3 regions of the Streptomyces sp. NBC_01546 genome follow, and region 1 is predicted to be linked to each of the others. Evidence: riboswitches for the same ligand, from Rfam matches in the RefSeq annotation. Region 1 holds a riboswitch; each other region holds the start of a gene.

The links. A riboswitch is a leader RNA that binds a small molecule or an ion and turns the genes downstream of it on or off. The one in region 1 is predicted to bind cyclic di-AMP.
Positions count from the first base shown of each region.
Region 2: linked by a shared signal. The riboswitch ahead of OHA89_RS07570 (LysM peptidoglycan-binding domain-containing M23 family metallopeptidase) and the one ahead of OHA89_RS22495 (transglycosylase family protein) in region 1 are both predicted to bind cyclic di-AMP.
Region 3: linked by a shared signal. The riboswitch ahead of OHA89_RS10835 (M23 family metallopeptidase) and the one ahead of OHA89_RS22495 (transglycosylase family protein) in region 1 are both predicted to bind cyclic di-AMP.

Region 1 is NZ_CP109379.1:4,910,427-4,914,629, reverse strand. Features, by position in the region: gene eno (phosphopyruvate hydratase) at 1-612, opposite strand, end outside; gene OHA89_RS22495 (transglycosylase family protein) at 884-1,573, opposite strand; cyclic di-AMP (ydaO/yuaA leader) riboswitch at 1,577-1,749, opposite strand; gene OHA89_RS22490 (transglycosylase family protein) at 2,029-3,063, opposite strand; gene OHA89_RS22485 (cytochrome P450) at 3,167-4,203, opposite strand, start outside.
Region 2 is NZ_CP109379.1:1,570,864-1,575,066, forward strand. Features, by position in the region: gene OHA89_RS07560 (MBL fold metallo-hydrolase) at 1-441, opposite strand, end outside; gene OHA89_RS07565 (SGNH/GDSL hydrolase family protein) at 574-1,359, opposite strand; gene OHA89_RS07570 (LysM peptidoglycan-binding domain-containing M23 family metallopeptidase) at 1,532-2,503, opposite strand; cyclic di-AMP (ydaO/yuaA leader) riboswitch at 2,508-2,705, opposite strand; gene OHA89_RS07575 (tyrosine-protein phosphatase) at 2,998-3,789, shown strand; gene OHA89_RS07580 (aspartate aminotransferase family protein) at 3,824-4,203, opposite strand, start outside.
Region 3 is NZ_CP109379.1:2,435,884-2,440,086, reverse strand. Features, by position in the region: gene OHA89_RS10845 (pitrilysin family protein) at 1-778, shown strand, start outside; gene OHA89_RS10840 (pitrilysin family protein) at 799-2,166, shown strand; cyclic di-AMP (ydaO/yuaA leader) riboswitch at 2,385-2,544, shown strand; gene OHA89_RS10835 (M23 family metallopeptidase) at 2,557-3,357, shown strand; gene OHA89_RS10830 (GntR family transcriptional regulator) at 3,548-4,203, shown strand, end outside.

The DNA.
Region 1 (4,203 bases):
GAGACCGGTGGAGAGGCCCTTGGTGTGCAGGACCTTCTTGAGGGTGTGGTAGACCTCGGCACCCCAGCGCAGCGCCTCGGAGAAGGACTCCGCGCCGATCGGGGCGATCATGAACTCCTGGATGTCCACGTTGGAGTCGGCGTGCGACCCACCGTTGAGGATGTTCATCATCGGAACGGGCAGCAGGTGCGCGTTCGGGCCGCCGAGGTAGCGGAAGAGCGGAAGGTCCGAGGCCTCGGACGCGGCGTGCGCGACGGCGAGGGACACGCCGAGGATGGCGTTGGCGCCGAGCGAGCCCTTGTTGTCGGTGGCGTCCAGGTCGAACATGGCCTGGTCGATCAGTCGCTGCTCGGTGGCGTCGTAGCCGACGAGCTCCGGGCCGATCTGCTCGATGACGGCGAGGACGGCCTTCTCGACACCCTTGCCGAAGTAACGGTTGGGGTCACCGTCACGGAGCTCGATGGCCTCGAATGCACCGGTGGAGGCGCCGGACGGAACTGCAGCACGGCCGGTGCTGCCATCGTCGAGGCCCACCTCGACCTCGACCGTGGGGTTGCCTCGGGAGTCCAGGATTTCCCGGGCTACGACGACGTCGATGGACGGCACGAGCATCTCCTTCTGGGATGTGACGCTGGATGTGCGGTGGCGTCAGGCCGTGGGATGGCCTTGCCGCCTAGAGCCTAACCGGCTCCGGGCACTCGACCGGCCGACCGCCCGGGTCCTGGGACGAAAAAGGGTCCGAATACCCCTCTTCCGGGACATAGGACTCTTGATCATCGGGGTTCTGCCCGCACAAACGCCGCCGCCCGGCGCGTGGGGGAGACGCGCCGGGCGGCGGGATGGTGCGTGTTGCTCGAAGACGCCGCGGCTATTGCCGCAGTGTTCAGCTGAGCTTCAGCTTCTGACCCGGGAAGATCAGGTCGGCGTCCGAGACGATGTCCTTGTTCAGCTCGAAGAGCTTCTCCCAGCCGCCCTGAACGCCGTTGGCCTCGGCGATGAGGCCCAGGGTGTCGCCGGACTTGACCTCGTACGAGCCGTTGCCGGTCTTCGGGGCCGGGGCCTCGGAGCGCTCGGAACGGGTGGTCGGGGCCTCGGAGCGCTTGGTCTCCTTCTTCGGCTCGGTCTTCTTCGGCTGAGTCTTCTTGGGCTCGGTCTTCTTCTCCTGCTTCGGGGTCTCGGTCGAGCCCCCGCCGGCGTAGGAGGAGTTCGACAGGCCCACGCCGCAGGACGGCCAGGCGCCCTTGCCCTGGCCCTTGAGGACCTTCTCCGCGATGGCTATCTGCTGGCTCTTCGAGGCCTGGTTGGCCTGCGCGGCGTACGACTTGCCGCCGTACGCGGCCCACGTGGAGGACGAGAACTGCAGGCCGCCGTAGTAGCCGTTGCCCGTGTTGATGGACCAGTTGCCACCGGACTCACACTGCGCGACCTTGTCCCACTCGGACGCGGTGGCGGCGCTGGCGGTACCGGCGGCCATCAGGGGGGCGGCGACGGCCACACCGGCGACACCGGCGAGCGTGACGATGCGGACGGCCTTGGAACCGCGGCGGTGCTTGCCCTTGCCGGAAAGCAGCATGGAGTTTCTCCTCACCGACGCCTACGAGGTGAGCTGTCGGGTTCGGGCGAGTGAGTTGCCCGGCCGTGCGACCTAGCGCACGTCTTAACCCCTAGCCGGTGGCGTGACCGTCTCTCAACGGCCGCTCCCGGCACCTACCTTGGTTCCCCCGCTCCTGCCTTCGGCGCTTGACGCGACGACTGTTTCCTCCGTCCGCCGGCAGGATTCGGCGATGCGGTCGAAGGAGCCCGCGGTGGCGAGCGATTCAGAAGGTAGACAGGTCCCTCCCCGATGTTCAACGAGCACCATCGGGGAGAAACGACCCCTACTTGCGTCCTTCGCACGGGTGTTTGCGCAGGTGAGGGCGGGGTTTGCGGAAGCCCCCGGGCGGGACACGCCAGTTGACCGGAAGAGACACATGTCTCACTTACAGAAAACGGACAATCAACTCTTTCTGCCCGCCCGAAGTGCCCCTATTACAGGCTTAGATCCAGGTTCTGACCGGGCTTGATCAGATTGGCGTCCCCGCCGATGACCTGCTCATTGGCCTCGTAGAGCGCGTTCCAGCCGCCCTTGAGTCCCTTGGCGTCCGCGATGCCCGTCAGGCTGTCGCCCGCCTTGACGGTGTAGACGGGCGCCGACGCGGCATCAGATCCGGCCGGTGTCTCGGCGGCCGGCGCGCCGCGGTGCTTGCCGCCGCCCTCGGGGGTCGTCACGGGAGGTGCGGTCGGGTCGGCCGAGGCGCCCGGGGCGCCCGGAGTGGCCGGTGCCGTCGGGTCGGCCGGGGTCACGGGGGCCTCCGGGGTCACCGGGGGCTGGCCCGGGGTGGTCGGCGGCGTGGTGGGCGCGCCCGGGTCCGTGGGGCCGGTCGGCGCGGTCGGGTCCACCGGGGCCGGGGCCGTGGTGGGGTCGTCCGGCGAGGGCATGACGGGCAGTCCGAGGGACGGCGAGAGCGGGCTGTCGGGGAGCTCGAACGAGGGGCTGCCGGACGGGCTCGGCGCGGGATCGGTCGGAGCGCCGAAGTCCGTGGACGGCTTGCCGCGACCGGTGGTGGGCACCTTGTCGTCCGGGCGGGACGGCGCGGTGGCGGTCCCGGAGCCGCCGGGCAGGCCGGGGTCGACCTCGGCGGCGGGGCTCTGGCCGTCCAGCCCGGCCGAAGCCGCGCACAGCGGCCACGCCTGCGGGCCCTGGGAGGCCAGCACGCGCTCGGCCACGGCGATCTGCTGGGAACGGCTCGCCAGGTCGGCCCGCTTGGCGAAGTCGAGACCGCCGGAGTTCTTCCACTCCTCCTGCGTGAACTGCAGGCCGCCGTACTGGCCGCTGCCGAAGTTGGCACTCCAGCTGCCGCCGCTCTCGCATTCGGCGACCTTGTCCCACGTGGCGGTGTCGGCCGCGGAGGCACTGGTGGCGGCAAGAAGCGGCAGGGCCAGCGCGGAGCCAGTGACTCCGGCGGTGACGACTATCGCGGGCACCTGACGGGGACGTCTGTGACGGCCGTTCCCGGAACGCATGAGGCTGCACCTTTCGCATAACGGCTGGGTAACGGCAGAACCTAGCGGCCTTCGAACGATTGTCACAACTCCGGTCGACAACTGACTTCGGGTCAGTTGCCCTTCAGATGTTTCGGGGAGTAAAGCGCACGGGAAGGGTGCGCAGGCCACGCATGATCAGTCCGCCGCGCCAGCGCAGCTCCTCGGGCGGAACGGCGAGTTCCAGATCTGGCAGACGCGTGAGCAAAGTCGCAAGCGCCGTCTGTCCTTCAAGTCGTGCGAGCGGAGCACCCAGGCAGTAGTGGATGCCGTGCCCGTATCCGAGGTGCTGGTTGTCGGTGCGGGAGAGGTCGAGGGTGTCCGGCTCGGCGAACCGCGCGGGGTCGCGGTCGGCGGCGGCGAGGACGACCAGGACCGGGTCCCCGGCCGCGACCGACTGCCCGCCGAGGGTCAGCGGCTCGGTGGCGAACCGCCAGGTGGCCAGCTCCACGGGGCCGTCGTAGCGCAGCAGTTCCTCGACGCCGGTCTCCAGCAGGCCGCGCTCGCCGGCCGCGAGGGAGGACTGGAGTCGCTCGCGCTCGCCGGGGTTCATGAAGAGGGAGTGGACCCCGTTGCCGATGAGGTTCACGGTGGTTTCGAAACCGGCGAAAAGCAGGATGAAAGCCATGGCGGTGGCCTCGGCCTCCGTCAGGTGGTCACCGTGGTCGCTCGCCCGGATCAGGTCAGAGATGAGGTCATTGCCCAGATCATCCCTTTTGCGGTGGATGAGTTCACCGAGATAGGTGCGCATCTGCTTCACCGACCGGGCGACCCCGCCGCGCGGACCGCCGCCGTGGCGGATCATCATCCCGGCCCAGTCCCGGAAGTCGTCCTGGTCCTCGCGCGGTACCCCGAGCATCTCGCAGATGGCGTAGATGGGGAGCGGGAAGGCGAACTCGTGGATGAGGTCCGCCTCCCCCTTCTCAGCGAACCGGTCGATGAGGTGGTCGGTGAGCTCCTGCACGCGCGGGGTGAACTCGGCGACCCTGCGCGGGGTGAACGCCTTCGACACCAGCCGCCGCAGCCGGGTGTGGTCCGGCGGGTCGATGTTGAGCAGGTGCGTCATCAGCTCCGCCTTGCGCTCCCCCGGGATCCCGGTCTTGCCCTTGGCGTGCGCGGGCT
Region 2 (4,203 bases), 3.3 Mb from region 1:
GCCCAGCGAGGCCAGCGGCACGGGCACGGGGTGCAGCCGCTTGGGCCCGGCGAAGGGAAAGGGCGAGCACCGCTCGCCCCACACCGGGTCGAACAGCACGCGTCGCCCGTCGATCTCCGCGAGCACGCTGGAGTGCCCCATCCAGGTGAGCCGCAGTCCGCTCGCGGGCGGTTTCGCCAGCTCCGCGAGGGTCGTCGGGTACACGGGGATCGGCGCGCCGGGGATGCGCCGGACCCGCTGCTCCCGGTGGAAGTAGATCTTGGCGAACTCGGTCATCGACCCCGAGGGCCTGGTCCGGGCCCCGAGCGGGTTCTTGAAGACGCCGTCGGCGAAGTTCGGCGAGCGGTGGATCCGCTCCAGCCGGGCGCCGGACGGGTCCGCGCCGAAGGCTTCGGGCCGCAGGGCACGCAGCCGGGGACGCAGGGGACGGGAGCCGGTCAAGGCGCCTCCTGGGAGGATGGGGGGTCGGGACGGTCGTCGGTCTACGACCATCCCAACGCACACATACCCCCAAGGATTCCGCTTACGGCCCTCGTTTCCCGTCTGTGGCGCTCCCCCCGCCCGTCGCTCCCCTTACAGGGGCAGCAGGTCCGGCCGCTTCGCCTCGACGTGGTCCCCGGAGGACTCGCCGCGCAGCCGCCGCCCGATCCAGGGCACCAGGTGCTCGCGCGCCCACTGGATGTTGTCCCGGGTCACGTCCACCGAGCCGCGCGGCCGCTGCGGCGGCCACGGCTGGTCGGGGTCGGCGGGCACCTCCAGTCCGAGCACCTGCGCGGCGCGCAGTGCCACCCGCGTGTGCCCCTCGGGCGAGAGGTGCAGCCGGTCGGTGTCCCAGGCCCGCCGGTCCTGTACGGACTTCAGCGACCAGAGGTCGAGCACCGGGCAGTCGTAGCGGTCGGCGATGGCGCGCACGTGCGCGCTGTACGTCGCCACCTTGCCCCGGAGGTGCTTGAGGACCGGCACGCCCCGGGTGTCGAAGCCGGTGGTGATCATGACCAGGCCGACGGCCCCGGTGAGGTCGGCGACGGCGGCCTCGAACCGCTCCGCCACGTCGTCGGGGTCGCTGCCGGGCCGGATGATGTCGTTGCCGCCCGCGCAGAAGGTCACGAGGTCCGGGGCGAGCTCCTTGGCCCGCGGGACCTGCTCGGCCACGATCTGGTCGAGGAGCCGGCCGCGCACGGCCAGGTTCGCGTACCGGAAGTCGTGTTCGTCGCGCCGGTCGGCCAGGAGCACGGCGAGCCGGTCCGCCCAGCCGAGATAGGAATCCCCGGGTCCCGGGTCCCCCACGCCCTCGGTGAAGCTGTCCCCGATCGCCGCGTACGAGCCGATGGTCTTGAGTGTCGTCGTCGTCGCTGCCACGAAACGACATCCTTCACCCGAGCACACGACCTACGCCAACGTAAGCAGGGGTTGACGGACCGTGATCTATACCACCCGGGGGATAAGGAATAAGTACACATCAGGCCGGGACCCCCCTCGGGCCCCGGCCTGACGTGTGTTCCTGCTCCGGCGGCGGCTGCCGTCGGTTGCGTCAGATGGTGACGCCCTTCGAGCGGAGGTAGTTCACCGGGCTGATGTCCGAGCCGTAGGACTGGGTCGTACGGATCTCGAAGTGGAGGTGCGGGCCGGTCGAGTTGCCGGTGGAGCCGGAGAGACCGATGCTCTGGCCGGCGGTGACGCTCTGGCCCACCGAGACGGACAGCGAGGAGAGGTGGCCGTACTGGGAGTAGTGGCCGTCAGCGTGCTTGATGATGACCTCGTTGCCGTACGCGCCGGCCCAGCCGGACGAGACCACGGTGCCCGCGCCGACGGCCTTGACGGTGGTGCCGGAGCTGGCGATGAAGTCGACGCCGGTGTGGTAACCCGAGGACCACATCGCGCCCGCGACCTTGTACTGGGTGGATATCCCACCGCTGACCGGGGCCACGAATCCGGCGGCACTGGGGGCCTTCGCCCCGGTGGCCGAGCCGCTGCTCTGCGGCTTCTGCTTCGGCTGCTGGACGGGGGCGGGCGCGTCCTGCTCGCCCGAGGAGCCCTCGTCGGAGGCCGAAGAACCGGTCGAGGACCGCTCGGCGGGGGCCGGAGCCGGGGCCGGGGCCGCCTCGGCCGGGGCCTCGGCCTTCGCGCCGAGGGTCAGCTTCAGGCCCGGGTGGATCAGGGAGGGGTTGGTGCCGACGGCCTCGCGGTTGTCGGCGTACAGCTTCTCCCAGCCGCCCGAGAGGTGCCGCTCCGCGGCGATCTTGGAGAGGTAGTCGCCGGGCACGACCGTGTAGACGGCCGGCGCGGCCTGCACGGCGGCGGCGGGCGCGGCCTGGAGCGAGAGCGGGAGCTGCGGGGCGACGGCGGGGACCGTGGCCGGCGCGGCGGCCGGAGCGACGGCCGCGCTGGCGCCGGCGGCACCCATCAGGGGCAGCGCGAGGGCCGCACCACCGGTGCCGGCAACGGCGAGACCGCGGGAAAGGGAACGGGACTTGGGACGACGGTGCTTACCCTTTGCAGGCATGGCGAATTCCTCTCCGTCGCCGGCGAGGTGAGCTGTCGGGTTCGGACTGGAGATGTCCGGACGCACATGTACGGAACATGAACGACTTCACCCCTAGCCGTCCCGGAAGAAAGATCCGGAACAGCGGCTTACCTGGTTCCCCCGCTCCTGCCGCGCGCGTGAATAGTCGGGTGCGGTTTCCGGGAGGCGGCAGGATTAGGCGGTCCACCCGGATCGGTCGCGAACGTAATCGAATCCGGGCACAGGGAACAAGCCATGAATTCCCCAAAGGAATCACCGCGATGAGGAATCGGCGGAATTCCGGTCACCCTCTGTCCATTCCCCACCGTCAACAACCGCCCCGGCCGGGCCATTCGCCCTTCGCGATCAGGCACTCACGGTCACCGTATGATCTGGCTCACGGGGGCACGTCCGATCTCGCCGCCGGATATGGCAAGTTGGCGCCAAGTGGCTCAATTCGGACAGACGCCCCACGACGAAGCGGAGGAGTTCCTTTGACCCAGCGGATACAGGAGCCGGAACTGTCCGGAGTGCGCAATTTCCGCGATGTGGGCGGATTGCCGACTTTCGACGGACGACAGGTCAGGTCGGGACGACTGTTTCGAAGCGGACATCTCGCACATGCCACCGAAACCGATGCAGAGTTCCTCGCATCGCTCGGGCTCCACACCATCTTCGACTTCCGCAACAACGCCGACCACGCCCTGGAGGGGCCGGACGTCGAGCTGCCCGGCGTGCGGAACGTCAACATCCCGCTCTCGGACCCGGCCGACGGCCGGGAGTTCTGGAAGATGGTCCGCGACGGCGGCCTCGATCAGCTCCGCTCGATCCTGGGGGAAGGCAAGGCCGCGGCCCGGATGTCGAACGCGTACCGCGCGATCATCAGGCACCGCACCGCCGAGCACAGCAGGGTGCTGCACGCCCTCGCCGAGGACAGCGTCCCCGCCCTGCTGCACTGCGCGGCCGGCAAGGACCGGGCGGGCCTGTCGATCGCGGTCGTCCTGCTCGCGCTGGGCGTCGAACGCGAGGCGATCGTGGCGGACTACCTGGAGTCGAACGCCCCGCACCGCCGCTACCGGGTGCGCCGCAGCGGCGAGTCGCAGGAGGCCCGCTCCCCCGAGGTGATGGAGCTCCTCGCCCCGCTCTTCGACGCCCGCGCGGAGTACCTGACCACGGCCTTCGACACCATTGACGAGCAGTGGGGCGGACAGGAGCGGTACCTCGCGGAGGGCCTCGGGCTCACGCCCGAGACCCTCGACCGGCTCCGGGGCCGGCTCCTCGCCTGACACCCGCTCGTCCCACCCCTGCCGGAGCAGGCCGTCAACGGTTGCCGACGGCCTGCTTCACCAGGGTCCTGCCGAACTCCCACATCAGCCCCGAGCCGCCGTGCGCCTCGTCCATGACCTCGCGGAAGGCGCCGACGAACCGGTCGACGTCCCGCTCGTCCACGATCAGCGGCGGGATGAGCTTGATCACCTCCAGGTGGTCCCCGGACACCTGGGTGAGGATCCGGTGCTTCTGCAGCAGCGGCACCACGACCATCTGCGCGAAGAGCCCCTTGCGGGCCGCCTGGAGCATGGTCCACCGGCTGCGCAGCCCCAGCGAGGACGGCCGGCCGAACTCGATGCCGATCATCAGCCCGCGCCCGCGCACCTCGTGCAGCAGCTCGTACTCGTCCACCAGGGCCGCGAGCCGCCCGC
Region 3 (4,203 bases), 2.5 Mb from region 1:
CTTCCGTACGTACTACGCGCCCAACAACGCGGTGCTGTCGATCGTCGGCGACATCGACCCGGAGCGCACGCTCGCGTGGGTCGAGAAGTACTTCGGCAGCATCCCCTCGCACGACGGCAAGCAGCCGCCCCGTGACGGTTCGCTGCCCGAGGTCATCGGCCGGGAGCTGCGCGAGGAGATCGTCGAGGAGGTTCCGGCGCGTGCGCTGATGGCCGCCTACCGGCTCCCGCACGACGGCACCCGCGAGTGCGACGCCGCCGACGTGGCGCTGACCGTCCTGGGCGGCGGCGAGTCCTCGCGGCTCCACAACCGCCTGGTACGCCGGGACCAGACGGCCGTCGCGGCCGGGTTCGGCATCCTGCGCCTGGCCGGGGCGCCCTCGCTGGGCTGGCTGGACGTCAAGACCTCCGGCGGGGTCGAGGTCCCCGACATCGAGGCGGCCGTGGACGAGGAGCTCGCGCGGTTCGCCGCCGAGGGCCCGACGGCCGAGGAGATGGAGCGCGCGCAGGCGCAGCTGGAGCGGGAGTGGCTGGACCGGCTGAGCACGGTCGCGGGCCGGGCCGACGAACTGTGCCGGTTCGCGGTGCTCTTCGGCGACCCGCAGCTGGCGCTGACCGCCGTGCAGCGGGTCCTCGACGTGACCGCCGAGGAGGTGCAGGCCGTGGCCGCGGCCCGGCTGCGCCCGGACAACCGCGCGGTGCTGGTCTACGAGCCGATCGCGGCCGACGAGTCGGACGAGTCCGCCGAGAACGACGAGAACGAGGGGGCGGAGCAGTGAGCGACACCGCAGCCGTCACGATGACCTTCCACCCGCAGCCGCAGGCCGGCGAGCCGCAGCCGTGGGCCTTCCCGGCCCCCGACCGCTCGGTCCTCTCCAACGGCCTGACCCTGCTGCGCTGCCACCGCCCGGGCCAGCAGGTGATCGCGGTCGAGGTCAACCTCGCCGCCCCGCTGGACGCCGAGCCCGAGGGCTTGGACGGCGTGGCGACCATCATGTCCCGTGCCCTGTCCGAGGGCACCGACAAGCACTCCGCCGAGGAGTTCGCGGCCGAGCTGGAGCGCTGCGGCGCCACCCTCGACGCGCACGCCGACCACCCGGGCCTGCGGGTCTCCCTGGAGGTCCCGGCCTCGCGGCTGCCCAAGGCGCTGGGCCTGCTCGCCGAGGCCCTGCGCGCGCCGGCCTTCGCCGACGCCGAGGTCGACCGGCTGGTGCGCAACCGGCTCGACGAGATCCCGCACGAGCTGGCCAACCCGCAGCGCCGCGCGGCCAAGCAGCTCTCCAAGGAGCTCTTTCCGGCCACCCTGCGCATGTCCCGGCCGCGCCAGGGCACCGAGGAGACGGTCGCCCGTATCGACTCCGCGGCCGTACGCGCCTTCTACGAGGCCCACGTACGCCCCGCCACCGCCACCGCGGTGATCGTCGGCGACATGACCGGCATCGACCTGGACGCGGTCCTCGCAGACACCCTGGGCGCGTGGACGGGCGGCACCGCCGAGCCCCTCCCGGTGCCGCCGGTGACCGCCGACGACACCGGCCGCGTGGTCATCGTGGACCGGCCCGGCGCGGTCCAGACGCAGCTGCTGATCGGCCGGATCGGAGCGGACCGGCACGACCGGGTCTGGGCGGCCCAGGTGCTCGGCACGTACTGCCTGGGCGGCACCCTGACCTCCCGCCTGGACAAGGTGCTGCGCGAGGAGAAGGGGTACACGTACGGCGTGCGCGCCTTCGGCCAGGTGCTGCGCTCCACCGCCGACGGCAGGGGCGCCTCGATGCTCGCCATCAGCGGCTCGGTGGACACCCCGAACACCGCCCCGGCCCTCGAGGACCTCTGGAAGGTGCTGCGCACCCTCGCGGAGGGCGGCCTGACCGACACCGAACGGGACGTGGCGGTGCAGAACTTGGTGGGCGTGGCCCCGCTCAAGTTCGAGACGGCGGCCTCGGTCGCGGGCACCCTCGCCGACCAGGTCGAGCAGGAGCTGCCGGACGACTACCAGGCGCAGTTGTACGCGCGGCTCGCCGAAACCGGGACGGTGGAGGCGACTTCGGCGGTCGTGAAGGCCTTCCCCGCGGACCGGCTGGTCACCGTGCTGGTGGGCGACGCGGCGCAGATCGAGGCGCCGGTGCGGGCCTTGGGGATCGGCGACGTGAGCGTCGTCACCAACTGACGGCAACCGAACGGCAGCCGACGGCCAACCGGCCGACACGGCAAGGGGCTCTGGCGGGCTTGTCCGCCAGAGCCCCTTTTTGTCCGTTTAGTGGAGAGGTTGCTTTTATGTGATGTGGCGTACGCAACAAAAAGGCGTGTCTGTTTGGCGATTGACTGATGATCCGCCTAGCGTCACCCGTGCTGTCCGTCAGTTGTACCCGCCGCATCCGCGGCACCGGGCAGCGATCGCCGAGTCCCCGTCAGGCGCGAGCCTGGGGAGCCGGGGACCCACATCAGTCCCTGGGGTGAATCGGACCGCCTCGCAAGAGGAGGCCCGTAGGAGACCTTCCTGCTCCGAACCCGTCAGCTAACCCGGTAGGCGAGAAGGAAGGAAAGGATCAGCCCCTTCATGGCGTTTGGCAGTCGTCCCGCCGGCTCCGGCAAGCACCGCGGTTCCAGCCGTCTGAGCCGCAAGACCGCCGGCTACGCCGGTATCGCCGCCCTCGCCACCACTGGTGTCGTCGGCTCCCTCGCCGCCCCGGCCTTCGCCGCGGACAACGGCAACACCCACTCCGCCCCGGACAACGCGCTCGGCGCGGTCGTCGCCGAGGACCTCGCGGGTGACATCGAGGACCAGGCCGCCTCCCAGCAGCGTGCCGCCGAGCACGCCGCCGCCAAGGCGCAGGCCGAGGCCGACGCGAAGCAGCGGGCCTCCGAGGCCAAGCGCCTCGCCGAGGCCAAGGCGAAGGCCGAGCGCGAGGCCGCCGAGCGCGCCGCCCGCGAGGAGGAGCGCAAGCGCCTCAACACCTTCGTCTCGCCGCTCGACAGCTCGTACGTCAGCACGCAGTACAAGGCGGGCGGCGGCATGTGGTCCTCCGGCAGCCACACCGGCATCGACTTCCACGCCGCCTCCGGCACCACCGTCCACGCGGTGGGCGTCGGCGTCGTGGTCGAGGCCGGCTGGGGCGGCGCGTACGGCAACAACGTCGTGATCAAGCACAACGACGGTACGTACACCCAGTACGGGCACATGTCCTCGCTGAGCGTCTCCGTCGGCCAGCAGGTCACCCCCGGCCAGCAGATCGGCCTCTCGGGCTCCACGGGCAACTCCAGCGGCCCGCACCTGCACTTCGAGGCCCGCACCGGTGCCGACTACGGCTCGGACATCGACCCGATCTCGTACCTGCGCTCGCACGGTGTCAGCGTCTGACCCGCACTCCACAGCTTCACCGAAGGCCCCGGCTCCCCGAGCCGGGGCCTTCGCGCTGCTGTGCCGGATACATGTTTGTCATTTCCGGCCGCTCTCGGAAATTATCGTGTGTTGCAATAGAGTCGCAGCACGCGCATGCGTGTCCAATGGGCGTGGCAGTCGAAAATCGGAAATAGGCGGAGGTCCGGTCTTGCGTATTCCTGCGCACGCGGTATGCACAGCGATCCGCGACGACATCGTTTCCGGGGTCTTCGAACCGGGCGGCAGGCTGACCGAGGAGGTGCTGGCCCGCCGGTACGGAGTCTCGCGTGTCCCGGTGCGCGAGGCGCTGCGGACCCTGGAGTCCGAGGGGTTCGTGACCACGCGGCGCCACGCGGGTGCCTGTGTGGCCGAGCCGACCGAGCAGGAGGCCGTAGACCTCCTCGAGCTGCGGATGCTGCTGGAGCCCCTGGCGGCCGCCAAGGCGGCCCGGCGGCGCACCGAGGCCCACCTCAAGGTGTTGAGAGGGCTGGTCAGACTGGGCCAGGAGCGGGCCAGGCGGGGCCAGGGCGAGGATCTGCGCTCCCTGGGCGGCTGGTTCCACGAGACGCTCGCGCAGGCCTCCGGGAGCCCGGGCCTGATCGCGCTGCTCACGCAGATGCGGCACAAGGTGGCGTGGATGTACGTGGTGGAGGCGCCGGCCCGGCCGGTGGAGTCCTGGGCGGAGCACGGGGCGATCGTGGACGCGGTGGCGCGCGGGGACGCGGAGCGGGCGCGGACACTGGCGGCCGTCCACGCCGACCGGGCGGCGGGCGCGCACCGGCTGCGGATACGGGCGGCCGTGAGAACTTCGCAACCTGCCGTAAA